DNA from 3 places in the Streptomyces sp. NPDC001914 genome. Region 3 is predicted to be linked to each of the others. Evidence: riboswitches for the same ligand, from Rfam matches in the RefSeq annotation. Region 3 holds a riboswitch; each other region holds the start of a gene.
What was found. Region 3 has a riboswitch for cobalamin ahead of ACFYYF_RS08705 (ribonucleoside-diphosphate reductase subunit alpha). Riboswitches for the same ligand answer to the same signal wherever they lie in the genome.
Positions count from the first base shown of each region.

Region 1: it holds a riboswitch for cobalamin, as region 3 does, so the genes downstream of both, ACFYYF_RS34400 (cobalamin biosynthesis protein) here and ACFYYF_RS08705 (ribonucleoside-diphosphate reductase subunit alpha) in region 3, are expected to answer to the same signal.
Region 2: it holds a riboswitch for cobalamin, as region 3 does, so the genes downstream of both, ACFYYF_RS13670 ((2Fe-2S) ferredoxin domain-containing protein) here and ACFYYF_RS08705 (ribonucleoside-diphosphate reductase subunit alpha) in region 3, are expected to answer to the same signal.

Region 1 covers NZ_JBIASW010000017.1:120,280-127,772, forward strand. The annotation lists gene cobN (cobaltochelatase subunit CobN) at 1-1,837, opposite strand, end outside; gene ACFYYF_RS34395 (cobyric acid synthase) at 1,834-3,429, opposite strand; gene ACFYYF_RS34400 (cobalamin biosynthesis protein) at 3,426-4,397, opposite strand; cobalamin riboswitch at 4,503-4,646, opposite strand; gene ACFYYF_RS34405 (hypothetical protein) at 4,783-5,001, opposite strand; gene ACFYYF_RS34410 (inorganic phosphate transporter) at 5,022-6,263, opposite strand; gene ACFYYF_RS34415 (class II aldolase/adducin family protein) at 6,768-7,493, shown strand, end outside.
Region 2 covers NZ_JBIASW010000004.1:230,304-237,796, reverse strand. The annotation lists gene metE (5-methyltetrahydropteroyltriglutamate--homocysteine S-methyltransferase) at 128-2,446, opposite strand; cobalamin riboswitch at 2,612-2,836, opposite strand; cobalamin riboswitch at 3,010-3,187, shown strand; gene ACFYYF_RS13670 ((2Fe-2S) ferredoxin domain-containing protein) at 3,424-3,816, shown strand; gene ACFYYF_RS13665 (hypothetical protein) at 3,925-4,389, opposite strand; gene tal (transaldolase) at 5,798-7,441, shown strand.
Region 3 covers NZ_JBIASW010000002.1:826,329-833,821, reverse strand. The annotation lists gene mctP (monocarboxylate uptake permease MctP) at 1-1,209, shown strand, start outside; gene ACFYYF_RS08710 (GNAT family N-acetyltransferase) at 1,540-2,058, shown strand; cobalamin riboswitch at 2,111-2,260, shown strand; gene ACFYYF_RS08705 (ribonucleoside-diphosphate reductase subunit alpha) at 2,392-4,773, shown strand; gene ACFYYF_RS08700 (ribonucleotide-diphosphate reductase subunit beta) at 4,773-5,807, shown strand; gene ACFYYF_RS08695 (putative Ig domain-containing protein) at 6,186-7,493, shown strand, end outside.

The DNA of each region.
Region 1 (7,493 bases), on a different contig from region 3:
GCTCGGCCGCCTTGACCAGTGTCCAGATCTGCGCGCGGACCGCGGGGGCCTTCGCCGGGTCCAGGTCGGACACGAGCGCGTACTCGTCGAGGAGCTGTTCCAGCTTCGCGAGGTCGCCGTAGGTGTCGGCGCGGGCCATCGGCGGCACGAGGTGGTCGACGACCGTGGCGTGTCCGCGGCGCTTGGCCTGCGTGCCCTCGCCGGGGTCGTTGACGATGAACGGGTAGACCAGCGGGAGTTCGCCGAGGACGGCGTCCGGCGCGCAGCCGCCGCTGAGCCCGAGCCCCTTGCCCGGCAGCCACTCCATCGTGCCGTGTTTGCCCATGTGCACCACGGCGTCCGCGCCGAAACTGCTCTCCAGCCAGCGGTAGGCGGCCATGTAGTGGTGCGACGGCGGCATGTCGGGGTCGTGGTAGATCGCGATCGGGTTCTCGCCGAAGCCGCGCGGCGGCTGGATCATCACGACGACGTTCCCGAACTCCAGGCAGGCGAGCACGATGTCGTCGCCGTCGACGTAGAGGGAGCCAGGCGGCTCGCCCCAGGCCTCCAGCATGCCCTCGCGCAGCGCCGGGTCGAGGGTGTCGAACCAGGCCCGGTAGTCGGCGAGCGGCACCCGCGCGGGGGCGGCGGCCAGCTGCTCCTCGGTCAGCCACTCGACGTCGTGGCCGCCGGCCGCGATCAGCCGGTGGATCAACTCGTCGCCGTTGTCCGGGTAGTCGGTCAGCGCGTAGCCCGCGTCCCGGAGCGCGTCGAGGACCCGCACGGCGGAGGCGGGAGTGTCGAGGCCGACCGCGTTGCCGACGCGCGAGTGCTTGGTCGGGTAGGCGGTGAAGACGATCCCGAGCTTCTTCTCCGCGTTGGGCTTGTGCTTCAACCGCGCGTGCCGCAGGGCGATTCCGGCGACCCGGGCGGCCCGCTCGGGGTCGGCGACGTACACCGGGACGTCGTCGGGGCCCTGCTCCTTGAACGAGAACGGCACGGTGATGAGGCGGCCGTCGAACTCCGGGATGGCGACCTGCATCGCCGCGTCCATGGGGGACAGGGCGGCGTCCGAGGCGTCCCAGGCGGCCTTCGACGAGGTCAGGCACAGGCCCTGGAGGACGGGGATGTCGAGGTCGGCGAGCGCCCCGATGTCCCAGGCCTCCTCGTCGCCGCCCGCGGACGCCTGCGAGGCGTGGGTGCCGCCCGCCGCCAGGACCGTGGCCACGAGCGCGTCGGCCCGGCCGAGGATCTCGTACAGGCCAGGGTCGGCCCCGCGCAGCGAACCGCAGTACACGGCGAGGGCGTTGGCGCCACGCGCCTCGATCGCGTCGCACAGGGTGTCCACGAACGCGGTGTTCCCGGACAGCTCGTGCGCCCGGTAGAACAGCACACCGACCGTCGGCCGGCCCTCGGCGAACGCCCGCTCGCCGTGGACGCCGAACTCCGCGGTCCTGTGCGGCTCCTCGAAGCCCTCGCCCGTCAGCAGCACGGTGTCGGAGAGGAACCGGGCCAGCTCGCCGAGGTTGGCCGGACCGCCCTCGACGAGATAGCGCAGCGCCTCGGCGACCACGCCCGCGGGCGCCGACGACTCGGCCATCAGCTCGGCGTCCGGGACGGATTCGCCGCCCAGCAGCACGGTCGGGATCCCGGACGCCTTGAGGAAGGCCAGCCCGTCCTCCCAGGCCCGCTTGCCGCCGAGCAGCCGCACGACGGCCAGGTCCGCGCCCTCGACGAGCGCCGGGAGTTCACCGGTGACGTCGACCCGGGTCGGGTTGCCGATCCGGTAGGCGGCGCCACTGGCGCGGGCCGCCAGCAGATCCGTGTCGGCGGTCGACAACAACAACACTGTGCTCATGCGGGTGCTCCCGGTGGAATGAAGGGCAGTCCTTGCGGCGCGCCGGACTCGATGAGCCGCCACAGCGCGTCCGTGTCCGCGTGTTCCTCGATCAGGTCGCCGAGCCGGTCGAGCTGCTCCTCGCGCAGCGCCGCGAACGACGTGTCGGGGGCCGGCACGAAGCGGCGGCCCGCGGCGGCGGCCACCTCGCGCAGGAAGGCCCGCCGGAAACCGTCCGACTCCAGGGAGCCGTGCCAGTGCGTACCCCAGACGGAGCCGACCCGGCACCCGTCCAGGCCCTGTCCGTCGCCGTCGGACATGAACGGCTCGCCGCCGGTCACCTCGGCGACGCCGTGATGGATCTCGTACCCCTCGACGCGCTCGCCGAGGGCCGTGCCGACCGGCCGCGCCAGCGTCTTCTCCCGCGCGAACCGCACGCGGACGGGCAGGAGTCCGAGCCCCTCGACCCGGCCGGCGCGGGATTCGACCTCGTCCTCGATGTGTTGGCCGAGCAGCTGGTAGCCGCCGCAGACGCCGAGGACGGGCCGCCCCTCGGCGGCCCGGCGCGCGATGGCGTCCGCGAGGCCGCGCTCGCGCAGCCACCGGAGCGCGTTGACCGTGCCCCGGGTGCCGGGGACGACGACGAGGTCGGCGTCGGCCAGTTCCTCGGCCCGGTCCACGAACCGCACGACGACACCCGGTTCGGCGGCGAGCGCGTCCACGTCGGTGAAGTTCGACATCAGCGGGATCGCGCAGACGGCGACCCGCAGCACGTCCTCGCCGACGGGGGAGGAGACAGCCGACTCACGGACGGCCCCGCGCAGCGAGACCCGCAGTCCGTCCTCCTCGTCGATGCCGAGCCCGTGCCGGAACGGCAGCACGCCGTACGAGCGCCGCCCGGTGAGGCCGTGCAGCATGTCGAGCCCCGGCTCCAGCAGGCTCACGTCCCCGCGGAACTTGTTGACGAGGAATCCGGCGACGAGCGCCTGGTCCTCGGGCGACAGCAGCGCCACCGTCCCGAAGAACGAGGCGAACACCCCGCCCCGGTCGATGTCGCCGACGACGAGCACGGGAAGCCCCGCGTTCCGCGCCACCCCCATGTTCACGATGTCGGTGCGCCGCAGATTGATCTCGGCCGGGCTGCCGGCCCCTTCACAGATCACCGCGTCATACGTGCCCCGCAACTGCGCCAGACAGTCGAGGACGGTGGCGAGGAGTGCCTCCCGGTGCCCCCCGCTCAGCCGGTCCCCGGCCGGCGCGGTACCTGACGAGGGGTCCGTCACGGACCCGGTCGTCCCGAAGAACCCGCGGGCACTCATCTCGCCCACCGGCTTGCCCATCAGGACGACCTGGCTGCTGCGGTCGCTGCCCGGCTTGAGCAGCACGGGATTCATCAGCGCGGTCGGCTCCACGCGGGCGGCCTGCGCCTGCATGGCCTGCGCCCGCCCGATCTCGGCGCCCTCGCGCGTCACGAACGAGTTCAGCGACATGTTCTGCGCCTTGAAGGGCGCGACCTTGACGCCCTGGCGCGCCAGCCACCGGCAGATCCCGGCGGTCACGACGCTCTTGCCCGCGTCGGAGGTGGTTCCGGCGATCAGCAGCCCGCCGCTCATGCGGTGCGCCCCTTCCTGGTGGATGAAGCCCGTCCGGCCCCGGTGAGAAGAACCCGTCCGGCGGCGCTCACGCCGAGCGCGAGCCAGCCGACGCGCCGGGAGAGCCGTACGGCCCGTTCGATGTCGTGGACGTGGACGGCACGCCCCGCGCCGTTGAGCACGGGCCGGTGTTCGACCCGTCCGCCGTACGAGAGGGTGCCGCCGAGCCGCACGCCGAGCGCGCCCGCGAACGAGGCCTCCACGGGCCCGGCGTTGGGGCTCGGATGCTTGCCGGCGTCCGCGCGCCAGGCGCGCGCGGCGCCGCGCGGGTCGGGTCCGGCCACGGTCGCGAGGACGGCGGTCAGCCGGGCTCCGGGCCAGCCCGCGAGGTCGTCGAGCCGGGCGGAGGCCCAGCCGTAGCGCCGGTGGCGGGGGGACTTGTGTCCGACCATGGCGTCGAGCGTGTTCACGGCGCGGAAGGCGACGAGTCCGGGCACACCGCCGACGGCGCCCCAGACCAGCGCGCCCACGACGGCGTCGGAGGTGTTCTCGGCGACGGACTCGACGACGGCGCGGGCGACGCCGTCGGCGTCCAGTGCCTGCGGGTCGCGGCCGCACAGATGCGGCAGCCGCTCCCGGGCCACGTCGAGGTCACCGGCCGCGAGCGCGCCGCCGATCGCCCGAGCCTCGCGGTCGAGGGAGGTACCCCCGACGACGGCCCAGGTGGCGGCGGCGGTCAGGGCCACGGAGGCGGTACGTGAGTGGCGTACGGCACGGCTCGCGAGCGCGGCGAGCCCGGTGGCGCCGCCGACGCAGACGGCCGTGTGCAGCGCGCCCCACCCGCGGTGGTCCCGCCACAGTGTCCGTTCGACGGCCGCGGCGGCCCGCCCGAAGGCGGCGACCGGATGGCCTCGGCGGGGATCGCCGAGCAGCAGGTCGCCGAGGAGGCCGGCGGCGGCGCCGTACGCGAAGACGCGATCGGCACGCACGGGGTCAGCCGGCCGTGGGGTGGAGCGGAACCCTCGTACTCAGCGGAACGGGCAACGGGCAGCCGCGCATGGCGATATGTCCTCACTCAGGGTGTCCACGCCCTGGTTCGACGAGACCGGCGGTGAGAGTTCCTGGCTCCCGGGGAGTTTCTTCCCCGATGACAGTGGCGGGACCGCGCCGGATTCGCACCGGCTTCCTCTCATGCCGCCGTACTTGGCTCCGGCAGTCCACCACGGGGTGCGAACGGCCGTCAACTGGCTGTTGACCTGCGGAGGGACAGTGTGCGCAGGCCCACATACGCGTGGGGTGCGGGACGGTGATCCGTCCCGCACCCCACGTGCGGTTCCGCCACGGGCGGCCCGGTTCCGGGCCGCCCGTGGCGGGCTACTTGGTGATGATCAGAGAGATGCCGTACGCCACCGCCGCCGCGCAGGCCGCGAAGCAGACGTACGCGCCGGTGGCCGCCGCGACCGCGGAACCGCCCTGGGCGGTCTCCTTCTTGGAGAGGCCGGCGACGCCGAGGGTGAAGAGGGCGACGAGGGCCACGGTCACTCCGAGGCTGACCCCGAAGACCGATCCGAGGGCTGACCAGTCGATGTGCATGCTGTTTCTTCCTTCGGTTCTCAGGCCACTCGGGACGGCGCCGACGGGTTCACCGTGGGCTCGGCCGGAGCCGGGATGGTGGCCGTGAGGCCCTCGGACAGGGTGCCGGCCGGGGGCGGGGTGACGGCGGCGATGGCCTGCGTCACCACGCCGGGGGGCTCCTCGACGTCGTTCACGTTGTTGTGGTCGACGACCTCGCGGCGCGAGCGGCGCCAGATCGCGAAGCTGGAACCGACCAGGAAGACGGCGACCAGCGTGGTGCCCCAGGCGCCGAAACCGGTCACCCATTCGGCGAGCGCGCCGACCAGGGCGGCGGCGGGCAGCGTGAGGACCCAGGCGACGACCATGCGGGTGGCGGTGGACCAGCGGACCACACCGCCCTTGCGGCCGAGACCCGCGCCCATCACGGAACCGGAGACCGAGTGCGTGGTGGAGAGGGAGAAGCCGATGTGCGAGGAGGCCAGGATGACCGTCGCCGCGCTGGTCTGGGCGGCGAAGCCCTGCTGCGGCTGAAGGTCGGTCAGGCCCTTGCCCATCGTGCGGATGATGCGCCAGCCGCCCAGGTAGGTGCCGAGCGCGATGGCGAGACCGGCGGACAGGATGACCCAGACCGGCGGGTCGGAGTCGGGAGCGACGGCGCCACCGGCGACCAGGGCCAGGGTGATGATGCCCATCGTCTTCTGCGCGTCGTTGGTGCCGTGGGCCAGCGAGACCAGGCCCGCGGAGGCGATCTGGCCGGCGCGGTAGCCCTTCTTGGTGGCCTTGGTGTCGGCGCCGCCGCTCAGCTTGTACGACAGCCGGGTGGCGACCATGGCGGCCAGTCCGGCGACGATCGGGGCGGCGACGGCGGGCAGAAGCACCTTGCCGACCAGGACGTCACCGTGCACGGCGCCGGTACCGGCGGAGGCGATGGTGGCGCCGACCAGGCCGCCCATGAGGGCGTGCGAGGAGCTGGACGGAAGTCCGACGAGCCATGTCACCAGGTTCCAGAGGATCGCGCCGACGAGCGCGGCGAAGATCACCTCTGGCCGGATGCCCGTCTCGTCGACGAGGCCCTTGGAGATCGTGTTGGCGACCTCGACGGAGAGGAAGGCGCCGACAAGGTTGAGGGCGGCGGACATGGCCACCGCGACCTTGGGCTTGAGCGCGCCGGTCGAGATGGTGGTGGCCATCGCGTTGGCGGTGTCGTGGAAACCGTTCGTGAAATCGAACACGAGAGCGGTGACGATCACGATTCCGAGGAGGAGCGTGATGTGTTCCATTTACCCAGGCTTCTGTTGGACGTCAGTGGCAGGTGGAACGTAGGCAACCTGGGTGAACGGAAGGTGAACTGGGTCGGGCGGCCTGGTGTCCCGAACAGTGGATTGCCATTCCGCTTGTGTCGAGGCGCACTTCGGCGGGCTCGAACGGATGCGGAATTCCGTGCTCCACTTGGGCTCCGCGCCGCACGTGAACCGTTCGGTTCGGAGTGGGTTTGAACGATGAGATCCCCGTCACCCGCAGGTGGTAGCCGTCGTCACACCGCCCGAAGGCCTGAAGAGGGCGTCCCGCCGGGATGTCCGGATGCTGCCGGGTCGTAGCAGGCCGACCACGGGGTGTGATCCGCGGTAATTGTCCGACCTCGGGTGACGCCGACGTTCCATCGGTGTGACGTGACGTAAATCACATACAACCGTGAGGCCTTGGAGGGTCCCGTCCCTCCCGCGTCCGGCCTGAAGCAGGCTCGCACGCCGTGCGCGGAAGACGGCGGCTGGCAGGATCGCGTCATGACTGAGCGGCACCAGGACGCACCGGACGGGCACGAGCGGACAGGGACTCCGGGAGGGCCCGAGGAGCCCCGAGGCTCGGACGTGCCGGACGGGACCGACGAGCCCCGCGGCTCGGACGAGCCGGACGAGCCGGACGAGACCGGCGGGAAGGACACCCCCGACGGGAAGCATGCGCCGGACGGGACCGACGGGAAGCGCGCCCCGGACGGGAAGGGCGGGCGGGACGCTCTGCGGCGGGCCTGGGGCGAACTGGTCTCCACGGCCCGGCGCACGGTCGCCGACGGGCTGGTCGTCGGCACGTCCGGCAACGTCTCGGTCCGCGTCGGCGACACCGTCCTGGTCACGCCCACGGGCGTCCCCTACGACCGGCTGACGCACGACGACATCACCGGCGTCGACCTCGACGGCCGGCAGGTGCTCGGTTCCCTGCGCCCGACCAGCGAACTGCCCCTGCACCTCGCGGTGTACCGCGCGACCGAGGCGCGGGCCGTGGTCCACACGCACGCGCCCCACGCGACGGCCGTCTCGCTCCTCGTCCCCGAACTCCCGCTCGTCCACTACATGGCGGCGGCCCTCGGCGGCCCGGTCCGCGTCGCCCCCTACGCGGCCTACGGCACGCCGGAACTGGCCGAGCACACCCTCCGGGCCCTGAGCGGCCGCAGCGCCTGCCTCCTGCGCAACCACGGCACCATCGCCCACGGAGCCTCGCTGGACCAGGCGTAC
Region 2 (7,493 bases), on a different contig from region 3:
TCCCCGGCCGCGTCCGCGCGGACGTCCTGCTCGTGATCGTCTTCTCAACCTTCACCCGCAGGCGGTACGACGGAAGGGCTCCCACACGGACATGACGTGTGGGAGCCCTTCCGTCTCGGGGCCGGGGTCAGCGGCCGGAGAGTTCCTCACGGACGGTGCGGGCGGCGGCGACCAGGTTCTCCAGCGAGGCGCGGGTCTCGGGCCAGCCGCGGGTCTTCAGACCGCAGTCGGGGTTGACCCACAACCGCTCGGCGGGGATGGCCCTCAGCCCCGAACGCAGCAGTTCGGCGGCTTCCGCACTGCTCGGGACGCGCGGCGAGTGGATGTCGTACACGCCGGGTCCGGCCTCGCGCGGGTAACCGTGCGCGGCGAGTTCACGGGCGACCTGCATGTGCGAGCGGGCGGCTTCGAGACTGATGACGTCGGCGTCGAGATCGTCGATGGCCTGGACGACGTCCCCGAACTCGGCGTAGCACATGTGCGTGTGGATCTGGGTGTCCGGCCGGACACCCGCGGTGGTGAGACGGAACGCCTCGGTGGCCCAGGCCAGGTAGGCGGGCCGGCCGGAGGAGCGCAGCGGGAGGGTTTCGCGCAGTGCGGGTTCGTCGACCTGGATGACCGAAGTCCCGGACGCCTCGAGGTCGTTCACCTCCTCGCGCAGCGCGAGGGCGACCTGCCGGGCGGTGTCGCCGAGCGGCTGGTCGTCGCGGACGAAGGACCAGGCGAGCATGGTGACCGGTCCGGTGAGCATGCCCTTGACCGGCTTGGTGGTGAGGGACTGGGCGTACGTCGTCCAGCGCACCGTCATCGGCTCGGGGCGGGAGATGTCACCGGCCAGGATCGGCGGACGGACATAGCGCGTGCCGTAGGACTGCACCCAGCCATGCTGCGTGGCCAGGTATCCCGTCAGCTGCTCGGCGAAGTACTGGACCATGTCGTTGCGTTCGGCCTCGCCGTGCACGAGGACGTCCAGGCCGGTCTTCTCCTGGAAGGAGATCACCTCCCGGATCTCGGACTTGATGCGCTCCTCGTAGCCGGCCGTGCCGATACGCCCGGTCCGCAGATCGGCGCGGGCGGTGCGCAGTTCGCCTGTCTGCGGGAACGAGCCGATGGTCGTGGTGGGGAGCAGCGGCAGGCCCAGGTGGGTGCGCTGGGCCGCGGCCCGTTCGGCGTAGGGCTGGGAGCGTCGCGCGTCGGCCGCGGTGACGGCCTCGGTGCGGGCCCGTACGGCGGGATCGCGGGTGATGGCGGAGTGCGCGCGCGAGGCCAGGTCGGCTCGGTTCGCGGCGAGTTCGGCCGTGATGGTGTCGGTGCCGCGGCCCAACCCCTTGGCGAGGGTGACGATTTCGGCGCTCTTCTGCCGGGCGAAGGCGAGCCAGCGCAGGACCTGCGGCTCGATGTCCCGTTCGGCGGACGCGTCGAGGGGGACGTGGAGGAGGGAGCAGGAGGCGGCCACGTCGACCCGGTCGGCCAGGCCGAGCAGGGTGCCGAGCGTGGCCAGCGACTTGGCCAGATCGTTGATCCAGATGTTGCGCCCGTCGACCACGCCGGCGACCAGGCGTTTGCCGGGCAGTCCGCCGACGGCGGCCAGCGCGTCCAGGTTGGCGGCCGCGGCGCCGGTGAAGTCCAGCGCGAGACCTTCGACCGGGGCCTTGGCGAGGACCGGCAGGGCTTCGCCGAGCCGGTCGAAGTAGGAGGCCACCAGGAGCTTGGGCCGGTCGGAGAGGGTGCCGAGAACCCGGTAGGCGCGCTCGGCCGCCTTCAACTCTGCGGGGGTGCGGTCCTGGACGAGGGCGGGCTCGTCGAGCTGCGCCCATTCAGCGCCCGCCGCGCGCAGGTCGGCGAGGACCTCCGCGTACACCGGGAGCAGCCGGTCGAGCAGGGTGAGCGGGTCGAAGTCGGCAGCCACGTCGGGGGCCGGCTTGGCGAGCAGCAGATAGGTGACCGGACCGACGAGCACGGGGCGGGCCGCCGCTCCCAGGGCCAGGGCTTCGCGCAGCTCCGTGACCTGCTTGGTGGAGTCGGCCGAGAAGACGGTCTCCGGCCCCAGTTCCGGGACGAGGTAGTGGTAGTTGGTGTCGAACCACTTGGTCATCTCCAGGGGTGCCACGTCCTGGGTGCCGCGGGCCATGGCGAAGTACCCGTCGAGAGGATCACCGTCGACGGCTTCCCGGTGGCGCCCGGGGATCGCGCCGACCATGACCGTGGTGTCGAGGACGTGGTCGTAGAGGGAGAAGTCGCCGGTGGGGAGCTCGTCGATGCCGGCTCCTGCCAGCTGCCGCCAGTGGGCGCGGCGCAGTTCGGCAGCGGTGTCGCGGAGGGCGTCGGCGGTGACCCGGCCCTTCCAGTACCCCTCGATCGCCTTCTTCAGTTCCCGGTGCTGCCCCTGCCGGGGGTAGCCGTACAAGGTGGCCCGTGCGGGCGTGGCCGCGGGCTTGGTGGTCACGGAGATCTCCTTCGCGAGATGAATCCCTGAGATCCCGGAGACGGGACGAGAGCGCGAAGGGTGACGAACCGGACGGAGACCGGCCGCACGCCATGGAGCGCCGCCGTCCGCCTGGTATGTACGCCGACCCGCCCACGAGGTCACCGGAATGTCCGTGCGCGAGTGGTTCGCGTACGGGCAGTTGGCAGGTCTTCGGACTCGCGGGCACGCCCTCCCGACCGGAGGACACCTACTGGCCGTCGCTTCCCAGACCCGGTACGTCGGATCCAGTGCGTATGACGGCGGTCGTTCCCGCTCACCGCTGCGGGGCAGTCCCGGATTCCCACCGGGTTCCCTCTTGCGACGCATCCCGTCTGGCGGACGGGGCGAACCAGCTGCACTGCACAGCCTAGGGGGCAAAGCACTCGCGCGGCCGATCGCATCTGTCATCCGGATGGTGAGGTCGAACACGCGAAGGGCACGCGGGGGAGTGGCCATGGCGGGAAGTCCCCGTGGATCGACAAGGACGCAGGCCCGTTCGTCGGGAACTCCTGACCGTTCCACGAACTGACGGTCGGCAAGCTTGATAGCCTCCTCGGGCCAGTCGAGCCACATCCGAGGCCAGGGAATCCGGTGAGAATCCGGAACTGACGCGCAGCGGTGAGGGGAACGGGCGGGGCACGCGAGCCACTGGGAGACCGGGAAGGCGTCCCGTCCGGATGAACCCGAGTCCGAAGACCTGCTGGCACCTCCGCGCCCGCGCGAAGGAACGTCCGCAGGCCAGGCTCCGCGTACGAGCCCCGACACCGAGGCAGGCATGCCCGTGCTCCGTGCTGTTTCCCCTTCTCTCACATCAGCCCTGTCGCCCTCGGCCCGCAGGGGCTCGAAGCGCGACACCGAGGGCGTCGCGAAGTCCGTCGCCGCATCGTTCCCTTCGACCGCCGGCATCGGCAACGGCCACTGCGACGTTGCCGAACGCGAGCGGTTCGGTGCGTGACATGACGTCTCGACAGCGACCCGACGACGGTCCCGCGTTGCGCACCCCTGCCGAACCGGCACCGTGCCGGATCGTCGTCTGCCGGGACTGCTGCTGCGGAAGCCCGAAGGTCACCGGAGTGGATCACGCTCAGCAGACCGCGCGGCTGGCCGAGCAGGCACCCGTGCGGATCGCGGCCTGCCTCGACGTGTGCGAACACGCCAACGTGATCGTCGTCCAGCCCTCCACGGCCGCACGCGCCGCGGGCGCCCGCCCGGTCTGGCTCGGCCTCGTCAACGACCTCGACGCTACCGAGGACATCGCCGCCTGGGTACGAGCCGGCGGACCTGGCGTCGCCCCCTGCCCCGACATCCTCGACCTCTACGTCTTCACTCCGCCCCGGAGGGCGCGATGAGCGCGAGGGCCGGCAGCGCGCGCGTTGGGGAGTGGAGGTCGCCCGGGCGAGCCGGGCACGGAACGCTTAGCCGGGTGTGTCTCGCCGGTCCTTCTGGTGGTCCACCGGTCAGTGCAGGATGCTGACGGCACGGGCAATGACCAGGAGGGAGGTCAGGAGCGCGGCGACGCTCTGAACGCTCATCAGCAATTTCGCACGGGTGGACAGGGGCATTGTGTCGGTCGGGCTGAAGGCGGTGGAGTTCGTCACGGACACGTACAGGTAGTCCACGAGATCGGGCACCCAGTCAGAGGTGATGCTGGCGCCATCGGCGACCTCTTCCACCGCGTCGTCGTTCTCGTCCTGAGAGAAGCGGAAGTCCGCCAGCGGCAGCTCGTCGCGGCGGAGTTGCGTACGTGCCACCGGACCGCCACGGTCCAGTTCCCAGTAGGCGAGGCCGAAAGCGATGATGTTGGTGAGCCATACCTGCAGAGCGGCCACCAGCAAGGACCGGCCGTCCTTCACCTCGGCATGGACCAGCTCGTGGATGAGGATGCCGAGCGCGGTGAGATTGCTGGCCACGATGACGAGCACGAGAGCCAGCGAGTGGAACCTGAAGGTGGCGGTCTGCCGGGTGAGCCTCTTGGGGGTTGATCGCGATCAGCGGTACCAGGAGCAGTAGTTCCAAAGAGGGCAGTACATAGCGTGGTGCGATCAGGAGCTGCTGCGGCAGGGCCAGGTACAGGGTGATGGCGATGAGCGTGGCGACGACTCCCGGCAGTCGGGGTTCGCCGCGGCGTTCGTGCCGCGGGTGCTTGACGCGGGCTTCGGCCCGGCTCGTCACCATGGTGATGTCCTCCCGCGCGCGTCTGAACCCGGCGTTTCGTGATCGTCTACCCTTCCACGAGGTTTGCAGACCGGGCTGGTGTGGGTGGACGGGGGTTCGCGGGCGTGTCGCCCGGCGGATCAAGGCGGCGGCATGCCACGGAGCTGAGCGAGAACAGCCGCGTGCCGGCCTTGCGTCCGCGGGAACAGCGGGGTACAGGACGCCCAGGACGACATCCACGGCTGACATCGCCGACGCCGGACAGGGACGTCCCTCATCACGGTCCGTTACCCTTGGCGCGCCACGGCCGCCCGCGGAGATCCGGCCCGAACCCGCCCCCGGCATTGGTCCAGGAGCCAGTCCCACGATGGGTGACGATCCGTCAATCCATTCGCATCCAGACGCTCCGTCATCCACGGGGCATCCCCGGTTCCCGGTCGGTAGCGGCGTGGCGGTGGCGGGCGTAGGCGACGGCGAGGGAGAGCAGGCCTGCGGAGGTGGCACGGGAACATCAACGATCTCCAAGCCATCGGGGTCTCCGAACGTCCTGATCACGACGGCTTTCATCTCTGCTCCTCGGGTCGGCGGAAAGGCGGATCGCGGTTGCTGCGTTCGCGGGTCGAGCCGGCCCACGCATCCGTGCCATCACCGGCAAAGTGCCGGGACTTCGGGGAAAGCACCGCCAGTCTTCGGGTCACGTTCTGACGTCGACCGCCGGCCCCACAGGACACCGTGTTCTTGAGTCGCAGCACCTAGAGAACACCTGATGACCGGCGGTAGCCGGTCATCAGCCGCATCTTCGGTCAGGCACGCCAGACTGCTCCCAAACGGCGAACAGAATGCCCTGGAACACCAGCCGTCCGGATGCCGTTTGCGCCCGGGACAGCGAGTGCGGCGCTCGATCATTGGCAACAGCGGTTCGATCGTCGCCCGCACTCGTCCTCAACATGCCGGGGCTTCGGCCGAGCCGCCCCAAACCCCGGATCACCACTTCCGGAGCCATCCAGCCACCTCGAAGATCATTCCGCTGGGAATTCCAAGTCCGGGCTTCGGTGAGTGAGGCGGGAGAAATCGGAGACCCGGGAGTACTAGGTGTCGTCGCTGCGTGAGTCTGCTCCCGACTTCAGTACGTGGGCCGTGCGGCTGGGCGATCCCGCCCCACATTGGAGGTTTCGCGTGTCTGTTTCCACCTCGTCCAATCCGCTCGCCGAGTTGTCCGCTGCAGGAGTGTCGGTGTGGCTGGACGACCTGTCCCGCGAGCTGCTGGCCGGTGGCGAGCTGAATAGCTTGATCGCCGGCAAGCACGTAGTCGGGGTCACCACGAATCCCACGATCTTTGCCTCGGCGCTGTCGAAGGGTGATCGGTACAGCGATCAGCTGGCGCGCCTTGGCGCACGAGGCGAGGAGGTTGACGAGGCAGTCTTCGCGCTGACCACTGACGACGTGCGCGAGGGCTGCCGTGCGTTGAGGGAGGTCTACCGGAGCAGCGGCGGGGTGGACGGGCGGGTCTCGATCGAGGTCGATCCGAGGTTGGCCCGTGATGCCGATGCCACGGGCACGCAGGCGGTGAAGCTGTGGGAGACGGTGGGGGAGCCGAACCTGTTCGTGAAGATTCCGGCGACGAGTGAGGGACTGACCGCGATCACCGGTGCTGTCGCCCGGGGGATCAGCGTCAACGTCACGCTGATCTTCTCCCTGGATCGGTACCTGGAGGTGATGGACGCCTACCAGACCGGTCTGGAGCGGGCGCTGGAGGCAGGGCTTGACCTGTCGGGGATCCACTCGGTGGCCTCGTTCTTCGTCTCGCGTGTCGACACCGAGGTCGACCGCCGTCTCGACGCGGCGGACAGCCCACGGGCCCAGGCGCTGAAGGGCAAGGCCGCGGTCGCCAACGCCCGGCTGGCGTACCAGGTGTACGAGCAGGTGGTGGCCGGGGCGCGCTGGCGGCGCCTGGCCGCGGCCGGGGCGAACGTCCAGCGCCCCTTGTGGGCGTCCACCGGCGTGAAGAACCCGGACTACCCGGACACGATGTACGTCAGCGACCTGGTCATCGCCGGCACGGTCAACACCATGCCCGGCGCCACGCTGACCGCGTTCGCCGACCACGGCACCGTGCTCGCCCGCGCGCCGAAGGCCGAGGACTACGCCGCCGCCGAAGTCCACCTGGCGTCGCTGAAGGAGGCCGGTGTCGACTTCGCGGACGTGACGGACACCTTGGAGCGTGAGGGGCTGGAGAAGTTCGAGGCCAGCTGGGTGGAGCTCGCGGCCTTGGTCGACAAGGCCATGCGTTCCACTGCCGAGGCCGCAGACGCTGGTGCGACGGATGCCGGTCTGCTGGCGATCTACCTCAACGACCACTACACGGGTGCGACCGGTGGCCTGGAGCTCTTTCAGCGCGCCGCCGGGGCCCGCAAAGACAAGCAGGCAGAAGCGGTTCTGACGGACCTGGCCCGTCAGGTGGAGCAGGACCGGGACGCTCTGGCGCAGATCATGGCTGACCTCGGAGTATCCGTCGATAGGACCAAGGTTGCCATGGGCTGGGTCGCGGAGAAGGCAGGGCGCCTGAAGACCAACGGTCACCTCTTCTCCCGCTCCCCGCTCAGCGACGTCCTGGAAGCCGAAGCGATGCTCCTCGGGGTCCTGGGCAAGGCAGCCGGCTGGCGCACCCTGCGCGTCCTGGCCGACACCGACCGGCGCCTGGACGCCTCGTGGCTGGACACCCTGCTGGAACGCGCCGAGCGGCAGAGCACCGCCCTGGAAGAGTTGCGGACCGCGGCTGTCACCCGAGCGCTCATCCATCAGACCGCGCCCAGCAATTGACCCTCCGCGCTGATTCCGCACCTTCCCCGCGGCGGTGCGGATGGCCGCGGCC
Region 3 (7,493 bases):
ACCGGCATCCTCGCCACCATGCCCTACATCGCGCTCCAACTCGTCGGCATCCAGGCCGTCCTGGACGTGATGGGCGTGGGCGGCGGCGACAGCACCAACTGGTTCGTCAAGGACCTGCCGCTGCTCATCGCCTTCGGTGTGCTGGCCGCGTACACCTACTCCTCGGGTCTGCGAGCCCCCGCGCTGATCGCGTTCGTGAAGGACACCCTGATCTACATCGTGATCGCGGTGGCGATCATCTACATCCCGATCAAGCTGGGCGGCTTCGACGAGATCTTCAAGGCGGCGAGCGACAAGTACACGGCCGCGGGCGCCGGCGGGGTCGTCCCCGCCGAGGCCGGCCAGTGGACGTACGCCACCCTCGCGCTCGGCTCGGCGCTGGCCCTGTTCATGTACCCGCACTCGGTCACCGCGACGCTGTCCGGCCGCAGCCGGGAGGTGATCCGCCGCAACACCACGATCCTGCCGCTGTACTCGCTGATGCTGGGTCTGCTCGCCCTGCTCGGGTTCATGGCGATCGCGGCGGGCGTGAAGGTCACCAACGGCCAGCTCGCCATCCCCCAGCTCTTCGAGAACATGTTCCCCGCCTGGTTCGCGGGCGTCGCCTTCGCCGCCATCGGCATCGGCGCGCTCGTCCCGGCGGCCATCATGTCGATCGCGGCGGCGAACCTCTTCACCCGCAACATCTACAAGGACTTCATCAACCCGGCCGCGACCCCGCGCCAGGAGACCCGGGTCTCCAAGCTGGTCTCGCTGCTGGTGAAGGTGGGCGCCCTGGCCTTCGTCCTGACCATGGACAAGACCGTCGCGATCAACTTCCAGCTGCTGGGCGGCATCTGGATCCTGCAGACCTTCCCCTCGCTGGTCGGCGGGCTGTTCACCCGCTGGTTCCACCGCTGGGCGCTGCTGGGCGGCTGGGCGGTCGGCATGCTCTACGGCACGATCGCCGCCTACGGGGTGGCCTCCCCGACGCAGAAGCACTTCGGCGGCAGCGCGAAGGAGATCCCCGGCATCGGGGAGATCGGGTACATCGGTCTGACGGCGTTCGTCCTGAACGTGGCCGTGACCGTCGTCCTGACCTTCGTCCTCAGGGCGCTCAAGGCCCCGGAGGGCGTGGACGAGACCTCGCCCGGCGACTACACGGCCGACGCGGGTGATCCGGGCGTCGAGACCGAGCTCCCGCCGGCCGCGGCGGAGGCGAGCCACTAGGGACGAGCCACCAGGAGACACGAGCGCACGACGAAGGGCCGCCGGAGGAGAAGCCGGCGGCCCTTCGCCGTACCGGCCGGATGAGAAGCCGGCGGCCCTTCGCCGTACCGTCCGGATGAGAACCCGCAGCCCTTCGCCGTACCGGCCGGAGGAAGACGCGCGGCCCTTCGCCGTACCGGCCGGATGAAAACCCGCGGCCCGTCCGTACCGGCCGGAGGCGAACCCGCAGCCCTTCGCCGTACCGGCCGGAGGAGAGCGGCAGCTCTTCGCCCTGCCGGTTTGAGGAAAACCGGCGGCCCTTCGTCCTGCCGGTCGGGCACACTCGCCCGCATGGACATCGTCATCCGGCCGGCCCGGCCCGAGGAGTACCCCGTCGTCGGCGAGATCGCGGCCCAGGCCTATCTCGGGGACGGGCTGCTCGACTTCGGGGAGAGCGACGCGTACCTGGGACGGCTGCGGGACGTCGCGGGACGCGCGGCCGTCGCCGAGGTACTGGTCGCCGCCGAGGGGGACCGGGTGCTCGGCAGCGTGACCTTCGTGGCGGACGCCGGTCCCATGGCCGACTTCGCGCGGGCCGGGGAGGCGGAGATCCGGATGCTCGCGGTCGCGCGGGAGGCCCGCGGCCGGGGAGCGGGCGAGGCCCTGGTACGTGCCTGTGTCGGGCGGGCACGGGCCGTGGAGGGCTGCGCGCGCCTCGTCCTGTCCACCCAGCGCACCATGCACGGCGCCCACCGCCTCTACGAACGCCTCGGCTTCACGCGCACCCCGGACCGCGACTGGAACCCCCTCCCGGAGCTCGACGACATCCGGCTGCTCACTTACGAGTTGACGCTCCGGCACGCTCCGTAGCGCTCTCGGACACCGAGCGGACACAACATGTGGGGGCAGTCCCGAAGCCCGGCACAAGATGTATGCTCATGGTCGCTGTCGCCGCAGGGGAATCCGGTGCGAATCCGGAACTGTCCCGCAACGGTGTACTTGTGCGTGTTCGCGTCTGCGTGTGCCCGTACTCGCGTCAGTCCGAGGACCTGCCGACAGCGCGCCCCGGCCGTCCGGCCCGGGTGCCGACGACGTCCGGGCCTCGCGGAATGGGCCGGTGGACGCGGTGCGCTGCTGCCCGAAAGCGCTCCCGTGTGCCCCGTGCCCGCCCGCAAGGCCCCGTGCCGAGCGAGGAGAGCCCACGTGACCATCGCGCCAGCCGATCCGGCTTCAGTGACCGCGCAGCAGGCCCCGGTGGAGACCGACGGTCCCGGGACCGCGCTGCTGCGGACCCTGACGGATCTGACCGCCGACCTCCCCGACGCCGACCCCGGCCGGGTCGCCGCCGCGGCGCTGCGCGGCCGGTCCGCCCGCGCCGACGAGGCCGAGCTGCGCGAACTGGCCACCGAGGCGGCCGCGGGTCTCATCTCCGAGGACCCCGCCTACTCCCGGCTGGCCGCCCGGCTGCTCGCGATCACGATCGCCGCCGAGGCCGCCTCGCAGGGCGTGAGCACCTTCTCCGAGTCGGTCGCCGTCGGCCACCGCGAGGGTCTGATCGCCGACCGTACGGCCGCGTTCGTGCGGCTGCACACGGCCCGCCTCGACGCGCTGATCGATGCCGAGGGCGACGACCGGTTCGGCTACTTCGGGCTGCGCACGCTGCACAGCCGCTATCTGCTCCGGCACCCGATCACCCGCAAGGTCGTCGAGACGCCCCAGCACTTCATGCTGCGGGTGGCCTCAGGTCTCGCGGAGGACGACACCGTCCGCTCCGTGGAGGAGGTCGCCGCGCTCTACCGGCTCATGAGCCGCCTCGACTACCTGCCCTCCTCCCCCACGCTCTTCAACTCCGGTACGCGGCACCCCCAGATGTCGTCCTGCTATCTCCTCGACTCCCCGCTGGACGAGCTGGACTCCATCTACGACCGCTACCACCAGGTGGCCCGGCTGTCGAAGCACGCCGGCGGCATCGGCCTGTCGTACTCCCGTATCCGCAGCCGCGGTTCGCTGATCCGCGGCACCAACGGGCACTCCAACGGCATCGTCCCGTTCCTGAAGACCCTCGACGCCTCGGTCGCCGCGGTGAACCAGGGCGGCCGGCGCAAGGGCGCGGCGGCGGTCTACCTGGAGACCTGGCACTCCGACATCGAGGAGTTCCTGGAGCTGCGCGACAACACCGGTGAGGACGCCCGGCGTACGCACAACCTGAACCTCGCGCACTGGATCCCGGACGAGTTCATGCGCCGGGTGAACGAGGACGCCGTCTGGTCGCTGTTCTCCCCCGCCGACGTGCCGGAGCTGGTCGACCTGTGGGGCGACGAGTTCGACGCGGCCTACCGCAAGGCGGAGGAGGCGGGCCTCGCCAGGAAGACCATCCCGGCGCGCGACCTGTACGGCCGCATGATGCGCACCCTGGCGCAGACCGGCAACGGCTGGATGACCTTCAAGGACGCCGCCAACCGCACCGCCAACCAGACGGCGGAGCCGGGCCACACGGTCCACTCCTCGAACCTGTGCACCGAGATCCTGGAGGTCACGGACGACGGGGAGACGGCGGTCTGCAACCTGGGTTCGGTCAACCTGGGCGCGTTCGTGACCGGCGGGGACATCGACTGGGAGCGGCTCGATGCGACCGTGCGCACCGCGGTGACCTTCCTCGACCGCGTGGTGGACATCAACTTCTACCCGACCGAGCAGGCGGGCCGCTCGAACGCCAAGTGGCGTCCGGTCGGTCTCGGCGCGATGGGTCTGCAGGACGTCTTCTTCAAGCTGCGGATCCCGTTCGACTCGCCCGAGGCCCGCGCGCTGTCCACCCGTATCGCCGAGCGGATCATGCTCGCCTCGTACGAGGCCTCCGCGGACCTCGCCGAGCGCAACGGGCCCCTCCCGGCCTGGGAGAAGACCCGTACCGCCCGGGGCGTCCTGCACCCGGACCACTTCGACGTCGAGCTGAACTGGCCGGAGCGCTGGGCGGCCCTGCGTGAGCGGATCGCCGCGGTCGGCATGCGCAACTCGCTGCTCCTCGCGATCGCGCCCACCGCCACCATCGCCTCCATCGCGGGCGTGTACGAGTGCATCGAGCCGCAGGTGTCGAACCTGTTCAAGCGCGAGACGCTCTCCGGCGAGTTCCTTCAGGTCAACTCCTACCTGGTGGCCGAGCTGAAGGAGCTCGGCGTGTGGGACGCGCAGACCCGTGAGGCGCTGCGCGAGTCCAACGGCTCGGTCCAGGGCTTCACCTGGGTCCCGCAGGACGTGCGCGACCTGTACCGCACGGCGTGGGAGATCCCGCAGCGCGGACTGATCGACATGGCCGCCGCCCGCACCCCGTTCCTGGACCAGGCGCAGTCGCTGAACCTGTTCCTGGAGACGCCGACCATCGGCAAGCTCTCCTCGATGTACGCGTACGCCTGGAAGGCGGGGCTGAAGACGACGTACTACCTGCGTTCGCGCCCGGCGACGCGCATCGCCCGCGCGGCCCAGGCCCAGGCGCGGCCCGAGACCACCATCCCCGTCCAGCAGGCGGCCGACCCCGACGCCGTCGCCTGCTCCCTGGAGAACCCCGAGTCCTGCGAGGCATGCCAGTAATGAGCGACACGAACACCGAGAAGGCTGTGTCCGAGAAGAACCTCCTGGACCCGGGATTCGAACTCACCCTGCGTCCCATGCGCTACCCGGACTTCTACGAGCGCTACCGGGACGCGATCAAGAACACCTGGACCGTCGAGGAGGTCGACCTCCACTCGGACGTCGCCGACCTCGCGAAGCTGACGCCGGGTGAGCAGCACATGATCGGCCGGCTGGTCGCGTTCTTCGCGACGGGCGACTCGATCGTGGCGAACAACCTGGTGCTGACGCTGTACAAGCACATCAACTCCCCCGAGGCGCGGCTCTACTTGAGCCGTCAGCTCTTCGAGGAGGCCGTGCACGTCCAGTTCTATCTGACGCTGCTCGACACCTACCTGCCCGACCCGGACGACCGCGCGGCGGCCTTCGACGCGGTCGAGAACATCCCCTCCATCCGCGAGAAGGCGCAGTTCTGCTTCAAGTGGATGGACTCGGTGGAGAAGCTGGACCGGCTGGAGACCAAGGCGGACCGCCGGCGCTTCCTGCTGAACCTGATCTGCTTCGCCGCGTGCATCGAGGGACTCTTCTTCTACGGGGCCTTCGCGTACGTCTACTGGTTCCGCAGCCGGGGTCTGCTGCACGGCCTGGCGACCGGCACCAACTGGGTGTTCCGCGACGAGACGATGCACATGAGCTTCGCCTTCGAGGTGGTCGACACCGTCCGCAAGGAGGAGCCGGAGCTGTTCGACGACCTGCTCCAGGAGCAGGTGACGGACATGCTGCGCGAGGCCGTCGAGGCGGAGCTGCAGTTCGGCCGTGACCTGTGCGGCGAAGGCCTGCCGGGCATGAACACCGACTCGATGCGGCAGTACCTGGAGTGCGTGGCGGACCAGCGCCTCCAGCGGCTGGGCTTCGCGCCGGTGTACGGCTCCGAGAACCCGTTCTCCTTCATGGAGCTCCAGGGTGTCCAGGAGCTGACCAACTTCTTCGAGCGCCGCCCGTCCGCGTACCAGGTCGCGGTGGAGGGCACCGTCGACTTCGACGAGGACTTCTGAGCGGTCAGGTCTTTCTGACCGTTCGTCACTGGTGAGAGCCGGGCCGCCCGTTGCGGCCCGGCTTTCGTCACGTACTGCCCGCGCGCCTCCAATCGCCGTGCCAATCCCCGTCCATGGAGCGGCAAAGTTCTTCCGGCACGCCTGTTCGCACGTCGTTCCCCCCGGTTACGTTCTGGCCGTCCCGCCACACCGCGCACCGCGGCACACCGGGACGACTGAATTGGCATGCCCATGACGCGTCTCTCCCACGTTCGCGCTACGCGCGTCACCGGCTGCCGTTTCAGAGCGCCGAGAACCCCACTTCCGGCCATGGCGCCACGAACGGCCCCACCCGGGCCCGAGCGGCACCGGCCCAGAACCGACGGAGGCGACACCCCCATGCGTTCCCAGCGCCCCACCCCCTCGGGCAGACCCGCCCGGAGCCTGCGAAGACTGCTCACCGCCGCCCTCCCCGCCCTGGCCCTCGGCGTCGCCGGGTTCGCCGCGGCCCCTCCCGCGAACGCCCGGCCCGTGCCGGTCCCCCACGTCTCCCGGGTCACCCAGAACTCCGGGGCCCTCACCGACCCCGCCCGACAGACGGTCCACGCGACCGGCAGGGCCGGCCAGAAGGTCGCGACCAAGCACCTGTGCGCCGAGGCGTCACGGCCCGGCGAGATGTCGTGTTTCGCCCAGCGCCGCACCGACATCGCGCAGAAGCTCGCGGCCCAGGTCTCCCCCGACGCCGCCGCCGCGGTGTCCGGCCTCAGCCCGGCCAACCTGCACAGCGCCTACAACCTGCCCTCGACGGGCGGCTCCGGCATGACGGTCGCCGTGGTCGACGCCTACAACGACCCCAACGCGGCCGCCGACCTCGCCACCTACCGCTCGCAGTTCGGCCTGTCGTCCTGCACCAAGGCCAACGGCTGCTTCAAGCAGGTCGGCCAGACCGGTTCGACGACCTCACTGCCCTCGAACGACACCGGCTGGGCGGGTGAGGAGGCGCTCGACATCGACATGGTCAGCGCCGTCTGCCCCAACTGCAACATCATCCTCGTCGAGGCGAACTCCGCGAACGACTCCGACCTCGGCGCCGCGGAGAACGAGGCGGTCGCGCTCGGCGCGAAGTTCGTCTCCAACAGCTGGGGCGGCTCCGAGTCCTCCTCGCAGACCGGCGAGGACACCGCGTACTTCAAGCACCCGGGCGTCGCGATCACCGTCTCCTCCGGTGACGAGGCCTACGGCGCCGAGTACCCGGCGACCTCCCAGTACGTGACCGCCGTCGGCGGCACCGCGCTGAGCACCTCCTCCAGCAGCCGCGGCTGGAGCGAGTCGGTCTGGAAGACCAGCAGCACCGAGGGCACCGGCTCCGGCTGCTCCGCCTACGACGCCAAGCCCTCCTGGCAGACCGACACCGGCTGCGCCAAGCGCATGGAGTCCGACGTCTCCGCGGTCGCCGACCCGGCCACGGGCGTGGCGGTCTACGACACCTACGGCGGCTCCGGCTGGGCGGTCTACGGCGGCACCAGCGCCTCCGCACCCATCATCGCGGGCGTGTACGCGCTGGCCGGCACCCCGGGCTCCGCCGACTACCCGGCGAAGTACCCCTACTCCCACACCTCGAACCTGTACGACGTGACGAGCGGCAGCAACGGCTCCTGCTCCCCGTCGTACTTCTGCACCGCGACCACCGGCTACGACGGCCCGACC